3 regions of the Tatumella sp. JGM94 genome follow, and region 1 is predicted to be linked to each of the others. Evidence: predicted binding sites of a transcription regulator. Region 1 holds the regulator's gene; each other region holds the start of a gene.
The links. Region 1 encodes Fur, which represses iron uptake genes when iron is present. Its sites were predicted from a motif close to ATAATAATGAGAACNACTATCAA; they were not measured.
Positions count from the first base shown of each region.

Region 2: JK216_RS06920 (TonB-dependent siderophore receptor) is a predicted target of Fur. The motif match lies at 1,134-1,156, and genes of this name have one in related genera.
Region 3: efeU (iron uptake transporter permease EfeU) is a predicted target of Fur. The motif match lies at 1,372-1,394, and genes of this name have one in related genera.

Region 1 covers NZ_JAERJN010000006.1:13,618-16,926, forward strand. Annotated here, with positions in the region: gene JK216_RS05850 (family 20 glycosylhydrolase) at 1-1,860, shown strand, start outside; gene fur (ferric iron uptake transcriptional regulator) at 1,971-2,417, opposite strand; gene fldA (flavodoxin FldA) at 2,743-3,273, opposite strand.
Region 2 covers NZ_JAERJN010000007.1:71,165-74,473, forward strand. Annotated here, with positions in the region: gene JK216_RS06920 (TonB-dependent siderophore receptor) at 1-1,095, opposite strand, end outside; partial or broken gene JK216_RS06925 (IS3 family transposase) at 1,642-2,946, shown strand; gene ychF (redox-regulated ATPase YchF) at 3,082-3,309, opposite strand, start outside.
Region 3 covers NZ_JAERJN010000001.1:326,290-329,598, reverse strand. Annotated here, with positions in the region: gene putP (sodium/proline symporter PutP) at 1-1,255, shown strand, start outside; gene efeU (iron uptake transporter permease EfeU) at 1,439-2,263, shown strand; gene efeO (iron uptake system protein EfeO) at 2,309-3,309, shown strand, end outside.

The sequences.
Region 1 (3,309 bases):
CGCATTGTCCCCGCTGATTTTACCGGTGAGGCAATAAAACAAGGGGCATACCGGCTGGATGTTTCGGCAGATAAAACCGTGATTACCGGTTACGATCCGCAAGGCGTATTTTATGGCCTTCAGTCATTATTGCAATTAATCCCGCCGCAGGGTGACCCGCTGATACCGGAAATTCGCATACAGGATGCGCCGCGCTTTGCTTATCGTGGAATATTTATTGATGTCGCCAGGAACTTTCATTCTAAAGCCGCGATCCTGCGGACTCTGGCTCAAATGTCTGCCTATAAACTCAATACTCTGCATCTGCATCTGAGTGACGATGAAGGCTGGCGACTGGAAATCCCCGGTTTACCTGAGCTGACGCAGGTCGGGGCCAGCCGTTGCCATGACCTCAGTGAAACCCGCTGTTTGCTACCGCAACTCGGCTCCGGCCCGGATACCGGTACCAATGGCAGCGGATTCTTCAGCCGTGAAGATTACCTGGAAATACTGAGATATGCGAAAGCCAGACAAATAACGGTGATCCCTGAAATCGATATGCCAGCCCATGCCCGGGCGGCAGTGATTTCGATGGAAGCCCGTTATAAAAAACTGATGGCGGAAGGTAAAACCAGAGAGGCGAATGAATATCGTCTTCAGGATGCCGGGGATAACTCGCAGGTGACCACAGTACAGTTTTATGATCGTACCAGTTTTGTTAATCCCTGCCTGCCTTCTTCGCGGCGTTTTACTGATAAAGTCATGTCGGAAATTATCAGTATGCATAAAGACGCCGGGCAACCGTTACAGCGCTGGCATTTCGGGGGGGATGAAGCCAAAAATATCTATCTCGGGGCCGGATATACGGATAAGACTAATCCTGAACCGGGTAAAGGTCAGCGGGATATGCGGTTGCAGGATCATCCGTGGCAGAAATCAGCAAGTTGCAATAAATTACTGCAATCCGGTGCCGTTGCGGATCTCACCCATTTACCTGGCTGGTTTGCATTGCAGGTCAGCCAGCTGGCCAAATCTCACGGGCTGAAGGGTATTCAGGCCTGGCAGGACGGACTGAAAGAAATCAGTGATAACCGTCAGTTTAGTACCAGAGATAATCTGGTGAATTTCTGGGATACCCTCTATTGGGGGGGCGTCAGTTCAGTCAATGACTGGGCGAATAAAGGTTATCGGGTGATTGTATCTAATCCTGATTATCTTTATCTGGATATGCCCTATGAAGTGAATCCTCAGGAACCCGGCTATTACTGGGCAACCCGTTTCACTGATGAGCGGAAGATCTTCAGTTTCGCGCCGGATAACCTGCCACAAAATGCAGAAACATCTACGGACCGTGATGGTAACAGCTTTGCGGCCAATTCTGCCGGTCACTGGCCGGGGGCTTATGGTATGTCAGCACAGGTCTGGAGTGAAATAGTGCGTACCGATCAGCAGATGGAGTACCGGTTATATCCACGGTTATTTTCCGTGGCAGAGCGGGCCTGGCATAAAGCTGACTGGGAATTACCGTATAAACAGGACCAGTATTTTGAAAAAGGGAAAACACAGCATGTCGATCAGCAACGGCTGGATAATGACTGGCAGCGCTTTGCTAATCTTTTGGGGCAGTCAGCCCTGATACGGCTGGATACGGCCGGTATAAATTACCGTATACCTGTGCCCGGCGCGGTGATCATCAACGGCACTCTGCAGGCTAACACTGCTTTACCCGGGGTCGCTATTGAATATTCCGTCGATGGTGGTCAGCAATGGCTACCGTATAACAGTCTGAAAGCTCCTGCGGTGGCCGGTAACGTACTGGTCAGATCCGTCAGCCCTGACGGTAAACGCTTTAGTCCTTCAGTAGCTCCGGTGGCCGGATAACAGAGGGAAGGGCAGATAAAAAAACCCGCAATTTGCGGGTTTTTTATCTGTAAGACTATGACGGTAAACATCCGTCATCAGATAACAGTTACAACCTGAACAGGGCCGGGTTATTTATCGTTATGTAATGAATCATCTTCGCGGCAGTCACCTTCTGTACAGTGACCATACAGATAAAGACTATGGTTAGTTAGCTTAATACCAAACCGGGTTGCGATTTCACGCTGGCGTTGTTCAATTGACTCATCACTGAACTCAATCACTCTGCCGCAATCCAGGCAGATCAGGTGGTCATGATGTTGCTGCTGAGTCAATTCAAAAACTGACTTACCGCCTTCGAAGTTGTGACGGGTAACGATGCCCGCATCATCAAACTGGTTAAGCACACGGTAAACGGTGGCCAGACCAATTTCTTCACCCATATCGATCAGGCGTTTATACAAGTCTTCCGCACTGACATGGTGGCATTCTGGTTCCTGAAGCACTTCCAGAATTTTCAGTCTTGGAAGGGTAACTTTCAGGCCAGCCTTCTTCAATGCGGAGTTGTTGTCAGTCATGCAGTTTATGTCCTGTTACTTTTGAAAAATGACTTTGGCAAGAAGCCCTGAAGTTTGTTAGATAATGACCTTATAATTGTTAGTCCATTATAGGACTGATACACCAAAATTGAAACTACAGACCTGAAAACAACGCACCAATAACACTTCAATAAAGTGTTTTACTGTGCTCAGGTCCGGTGCATCAACTCTGTCAGGGTCTGACCCTGACATCTCTTATAAGCCGGGCGCTGCCGAAAAGAAGAGTGCGGGTTCTTCTGGTCATGTTAGTCGTTCCCGCAAGTGTCTGAAGTAAACAGTATCACAACTGATACTAAAACCCCTATTAAGCTTCGAGGATTTCTTTCAGCTGCAGTTCGTCCGAAATCTGGTTTACCCACTGGCTGACACGCTCAGCAGTCAGCTCTGGCTGACGATCTTCGTCAATCGCCAGTCCGAGGAAGTGGTTGTCATCGGCAAGGCCTTTGGATGCTTCAAAATGGTAACCGGCAGTCGGCCAGTGGCCGACAATCACCGCGCCTTTTGGCTCGATAATGTCACGCAGGGTACCCAGTGCATCACAGAAATATTCGGCGTAGTCTTCCTGATCACCGCAACCAAACAGCGCAACCAGCTTACCGTTAAAATCAATTTCTTCGAGGGTCGGGAAGAAGTCATCCCAGTCGCATTGTGCTTCGCCATAGTACCAGGTCGGGATGCCCAGCAGCAGAATATCGAAAGCTTCCAAATCTTCTTTGGTACTCTTAGCGATATCGTGCACTTCAGCAACGTCTTTACCCAATTGTTTCTGGATCATTTTCGCGATGTTTTCTGTGTTGCCGGTATCGCTGCCAAAAAAGATGCCTACGATTGCCATGTGGGGATAACCTCTTGAATCTTCGAATCAGATAAT
Region 2 (3,309 bases), on a different contig from region 1:
ACGGGTTTTTTCAAACTGTATGTAGTTATTGGTGGTGACACCATTGTCCCGGGCACCGGTGTACTTAAGCGCCAGAGTCTGGCGATAAATAATATTAGTTTCCTTACCGTAATAAGCTTTGGTCAGAGTGGTGTTGTTAGTATTCTGAGTGTCTCCGGCATACAGGTTACCCTGACGGCTGTAGCCTGCATCTAATTCCAGCGCCTGCATTGGGGCAAATTCCCAGCGCAATACACCGTTAATATTTTTATTAACGCCCCCTTCACGGCCGGCCGGAACCATACCGGCATATTTTCCGGTACGCTCTGCGGAATGACCGTCGTTAATGTTCTTACCATCGGCCTGGGTTTTACTCCAGTTGCCATACAGCCGCATGGTCAGGTTATCGGTCAGCCCGCCACTCAGGTCGAAGTTTTCACGTTTAGTCGCACCTTCCTGTTTGTGCTCCGGGACGTTGTAATAACTATTAAAGCTGCCATGCCAGGTTTTCCCAGCGGGCCTGGTCACAATATTGACCACGCCCCCCATGGCACCGTTACCATACAATGCCGCGGCCGGGCCACGGATAACCTCTATATGGTCGATCATTTCCGGAGGTACCCAGTTGCTGTCACCACGGGTATCGCGTTCACCACGCCAGCCGTAGCGTACTGAGTTACGGCTGCTGACTGGCATGCCATCAATCAGGATCAGCGTGTTCTCCGGCCCCATACCGCGAATATCAATCTGTCGGTTGTTACCCCGCTGGCCGCTGGTGGAGTTTCCCGTCAGATTAACGCCTGGCATAGTACGGATAATTTCGGATACATCGCGCTGGATGGGATGTTTTTTAATAGCTTCCTGATCGATGATCGAGACGCCCGGGGCCTGCAGCGTCTGTAGCCGACCAGTCACTACCAGCGGGGGGCCGTCCTCTTTTTTCGCCTCAGGAATGAGTACTTTTTTTGTTTCAGAGGAGGGCTGTTTTTTAACCGGCTCTCTGATGTTTTGCATGACATTCTGATCTGAAGTATCGGCTGCGTTAGACAAAGGGGTAATAAAACTGCCTGCCACCAGAGATGCCAGAAGCGAGTATTTCAATGATTTATTTGCCATAAAAGAGTAAAGTTTCTGCATGTTTTTTTTGAATTAAAATACTAATGAGAATTATTTTTAATATCAATAACAGAAGTGGCAGAAGGGTAAGCAAAGTGTAAAGCGGTTGTGCATGCCACGGTGTCGGGTGATACCACGGCGATTACGGTACTTTAATCTTTAAGCAGTGCGTTAATGATTAATAAATTCAGCTGAACGGACCATTTTTTTAATAATTAACATGGTTTGTTACAAATGGAATTATTCACTCTATTAGTAATAAGTGTCCGTATAATATTTAAGGTTACAATGAACCATAAATATATCCCGACAAGGGGAGTCTCTCTGACCGGGAGCTTACCGATTGCGGGGAAAACCACAGGTTCAGGCATATCCAGTCACCGCGTTTTGGTGGTTCCGGCCCGGTGGTAGGTATCAAGGTAGTTGTCATCCCCGGTTAATTTAAGCCGCCTGTTTTTCCCGTTCCGGGTTCAGGGTAACTGATCTTACCCAGCAATAGTGGACACGCGACTAAGTGAGTAAACTCTCAACTCAGAGGTGAGTCACATGACAAAGCCAGCATCAACCATAAAGAAGACGCGTAAGCAGCACACGCCTGAATTCCGAAATGAAGCCCTTAAACTCGCTGAGCGTATCGTGTGGTCGCAGCCGCCCGCGAGCTCAGGCTGTATGAATCGCAGCTCTACAACTGGTGCAGTAAACAACAGCAGCAAATGATATCCTCAGAACGGGAGAACGAACTGGCTGCTGAAAATGCCCGCCTCAAACGGCAGCTGGCTGAACAGGCAGAGGAGCTGGCCATTCTCCAAAAGGCCGAAGCCGGAACGCCGGTTTCTGAACTGTGCCGCGAGCATGGTATGAGCAATGCTAGTTTCTATAAGTGGCGCTCACGCTTTGGCGGGATGGATGCCTCCATGATGGCCCGTCTCAAAGACCCGGAAGACGAAAACCGCCGCCTGAAAAAGATGTATGCCGAAGAACGACTCAAAGCAGAAATTATTCAGGAAGCCATGACAAAAAAGTGGTGAAACCATCGCATCGGAAGCAGATGGCACAAGAAGCGGTCCGGCTTCGGCAAGTCAGTATTCGTTTTGCCTGCCGGTTATTTGCCGTCAGTGAAAGTTGCTATCGCTACCAACCTACACTGAGTGAAGAAAATGAAGCTATTGCTGATTGGCTGCTGCGCATAACTGACAGCCAGTGCAATTGGGGATTTGGCCTGTGCTTTTTGTACCTCCGTAATGTAAAAAACCTCCGGTTTAACCACAAAAGGGTGTACCGGATTTACTGCGAACTGTCGCTAAACATGCGGATAAAGCCGAAAAAGCGCTTAAAACGGGAGAAACCCGAAGCGTTAGCGGTGCCTGAAAACAGTAATGAATGCTGGTCAATGGACTTCATGCACGATCAATTATCGGATGGCCGTTCGGTCCGCCTGTCAATCGTGAAGCCCTGGCAATAGAGGTCGATTTTTCTCTGCCGGCAAGTCGGGTTGTGCGAACGCTGGAACAACTTATTGAGTGGAAAGGGAAACCCACAGCAATACGCTGTGATAACGGACCGGAATATACCAGTAATACGTTGATATCATGGGAGAATACAAGAGGTATCCAGATTAACTTTATCCAGCCAGGTAATCCGCAGCAAAATGCCTATATAGAGCGTTACAATAGGACAGTGCGTTATGACTGGCTGGGGCAACACCTGTTTACATCACCGGATGAATTGCAGGACTATGCCACGCAGTGGCAATGGTTTTATAATCACGAGCGACCGAATATGGCACTGAATGGCTACACGTCGATGCAACATATTCAACGCTTATCTGATTCTACTTATCGCCTCCGTTAAAAATGGGGGGATTACCCTGTTACGAGATAAGTTGAGAGTCTGTGAAATAAAAAAATCCACGCAATTGCGTGGATTTTTTGGTTTTTTGTGATTTTTATGAGACTCAATGAAACCTCATAAGACAACACATTTTATTTAGACGTTGAACAGGAAGTTCATAATATCGCCATCTTTAACGATATACTCTTTTCCTTCGGCACGCATTTTTCCGGCTTCTTTGGCACCCTGTTCGCCTTTGAACGCGACAAAGTCGTCAAAAGCGATAGTCTGGGCACGGATAAAGCCTTTTTCGAAGTCGGTGTGGATTTTGCCGGCCGCCTGGGGGGCGGTTGCGCCGACAGGGATAGTCCAGGCACGGACTTC
Region 3 (3,309 bases), on a different contig from region 1:
GATAGCTATCGGTCTGCTGCTCGGCGCCTGGTTTAACTGGAAAATTATTGCCGGTCGTTTACGGGTGCATACGGAGTATCACAATAATGCCCTGACTCTGCCGGACTATTTTTCCAGCCGCTTTGAAGATAACAGTAAATTATTACGTGTGATTTCTGCGGTCATTATCCTGGTATTTTTCACTATTTACTGCGCCTCAGGCATTGTGGCCGGTGCACGGCTATTTGAAAGCACTTTCGGAATGAGCTATGAAACAGCCCTCTGGGCCGGAGCGACAGCTACTATTATCTATACCTTCCTCGGAGGGTTTCTGGCCGTTAGCTGGACAGATACGGTACAGGCCGGCCTGATGATTTTCGCCCTGATTCTGACGCCGGTAATTGTGATATTTGCGGTCGGTGGTATCCCTGATGCGCTGGCAGTGATTGAAGCACACGGCTCCGGTTTTACCAATCTGTTTAACCGTATGGATTTTATTGCGATTGTTTCGCTGCTTGGCTGGGGACTGGGTTACTTTGGTCAGCCACATATCCTGGCACGTTTTATGGCGGCAGATTCGCACCGTTCAATGCATGCCGCAAGGCGGATTGGTATGACCTGGATGGTCCTTTGTCTGGCCGGTGCCGTGGCGGTAGGTTTCTTTGGCATCGCTTATTTTGATAATAATCCTGCGCTGGCTACAGCGGTAAATCAGAACGGCGAGCGGATATTTATTGAACTGGCTAAAATTCTGTTCAACCCGTGGATTGCCGGAGTCTTACTGTCGGCGATTCTGGCGGCGGTAATGTCCACCCTGAGCTGCCAGTTGCTGGTCTGTTCCAGTGCCCTGACCGAAGATTTTTATAAAGCGTTTTTACGCAAACATGCCGGACAACAGGAGCGGGTCTGGGTAGGGAGGCTGATGGTGTTGCTGGTGGCGATTATCGCAATACTGCTGGCCCGTGATCCGGATAACAAAGTCCTGGGGCTGGTCAGTTACGCCTGGGCAGGTTTTGGTGCGGCTTTCGGTCCGGTAGTATTGCTCAGTGTTTGCTGGAAACAGATGACGCGTAACGGGGCATTGGCCGGAATGATTGCCGGTGCAGTCACGGTAATTGTCTGGAAACAGTTTGCGTTATTCGGGTTATACGAGATTATTCCTGGCTTTATTGCCGGATTACTGGCGATTGTTATTTTCAGCTCAATCGGACCACGTCCGTCCCCGCAAGCATTACAGCGCTTTGACAAGGCCCGCCAGGCATTTCTGAGTGACTGATAACCGCTAAGATAACCACTGAGCAAAAAACCGTTCCATCGTCGATGGGGCGGTTTTTTTTCGATTTTATTCGCCTGACGGGAAATGTTTACTGACAGAACTTGCGTTTTTTATAAATGAGAATAATAATCGTAATTATTTACACTATTTTACCGATGCTGACGTTTCGGTATAAGGTCAGTTATGTTTGTTCCTTTCCTGATAATGCTCCGTGAAGGCCTTGAGGCCGCATTAATTGTCAGTCTGATTGCCAGTTATCTGCAGCGAACCGGCCGTAGCCGATGGTTTCCGGCGATGTGGTCCGGCGTCGGAATGGCTGCTGTACTCTGCCTCGGACTGGGCATTTTCATCAACCTGACTACCGGAGAGTTCCCGCAGAAACAGCAGGAATTATTTGAAGCTATTGTGGCGATGGTTGCGGTCGTAGTGCTTACCTGGATGGTGTTCTGGATGCAGCGGGTCGCCCGTCATATAAAAACCGGGCTGACAGATGCTATCGAACATACTTTACAACGCAGCAGTGGCGGAGGACTGGCTCTGGTGTTTCTGGCAGTGGCACGTGAAGGACTGGAATCGGTGTTTTTCCTGCTGGCGGCATTCACTCAGGATGTGGGATATGCACCACCGGCAGGTGCAGTGCTCGGGCTGGTGACCGCCATTTTCCTCGGCATACTGCTGTATCGTGGGGGGATTACCCTTAATCTTGCCGGTTTTTTCCGCTGGACCAGTTTATTCATTTTATTTGTTGCCGCGGGCCTGGCTGCCGGTGCCGTCCGCGCTTTTCATGAGGCGGGTATCTGGAACGGTTACCAGTCTGTAGCTTTTGACCTTAGTGATATTTTATCGACCCATTCAGTGGCGGGTACCTTACTGGAAGGTATTCTCGGATATCAGGAGGCCCCGACAGTCAGTGAAGTGGCTGTCTGGTGCCTTTATCTGATTCCCGCATTACTGCTGTTTTTCCGCAGCGCGGGTCCGGTAGTCACTGTCAGCCGGCCGGCCAGCTGATATCCGGGTACTGCTATTTTAAACCATATAAACAGGGATTCAGACATGAAAACAGTTTTCCGTCGTCATGCATTACTCACCGCGATGCTGGCGGTTTCAGGGCTGGCCAATGCAGCCGGTACTCCTCAGGTGACTGTGACGGTAACGGACACCAGGTGTGAGCCTATGGCATTAACCGTCAATGCCGGTAAGACACAGTTTATTATTAAGAATAACAGTCAGAAAGGGCTGGAATGGGAAATACTTAAAGGCGTGCTGGTGGTTGAAGAGCGTGAAAACATTGCCCCCGGATTCAGCCAGAAACTGACGGCAACCCTCGACGCCGGAGAATATGAAATGACCTGTGGCCTGTTGAGTAACCCTAAGGGGAAACTGACAGTCAAGGCCAGTGGTCAGCAGGGTGAAACCCGGCAGCAGAACCATTTACTGGCACTGCAAGGCCCGGTAACCGCCTACAAGGCCTATGTTGTTGCGGAAGTGACTCAGCTGGTGGCAGGGACTAAACAATTCACTGATGCTATTAACGCCGGTGATATTGTCCGTGCCAGGGCGCTGTTTGCGCCGGTCCGCCGCCATTATGAACGTATTGAACCTATCGCAGAGCTGTTTTCTGATCTTGATGGACGGATTGATGCCCGCGAAGACGATTACGAGAAAAAAGCAGAAGATCCTGCATTCACGGGTTTTCACCGGCTTGAGAAGGCATTATTTGCCGATAATTCGGTGGCGGGTATGGGACATTATGCAGACCAGTTGTATCAGGATACCCTGGAACTGCAGCAGCGTATTAACCAACTGGCTTTCCCGCCTGCCAAAATGGTGGGCGGTGCTGCCGGTTTAATGGAGGAGATCGCATCAGGGAAAATTTCCGGTGAAGAAGACCGCTACAGCCGGACCGATCTTTCAGATTTCCGTGCTAATCTTGACGGTGCACAAAAAATCGTTTCCCTGTTGCACCCCTTGCTTGAAAAACAGAACCCTGCATTACTGGCTAAGATCACCGCGAACTTTACTAAAGTTGATTCTATTCTCGACAAATATACCGA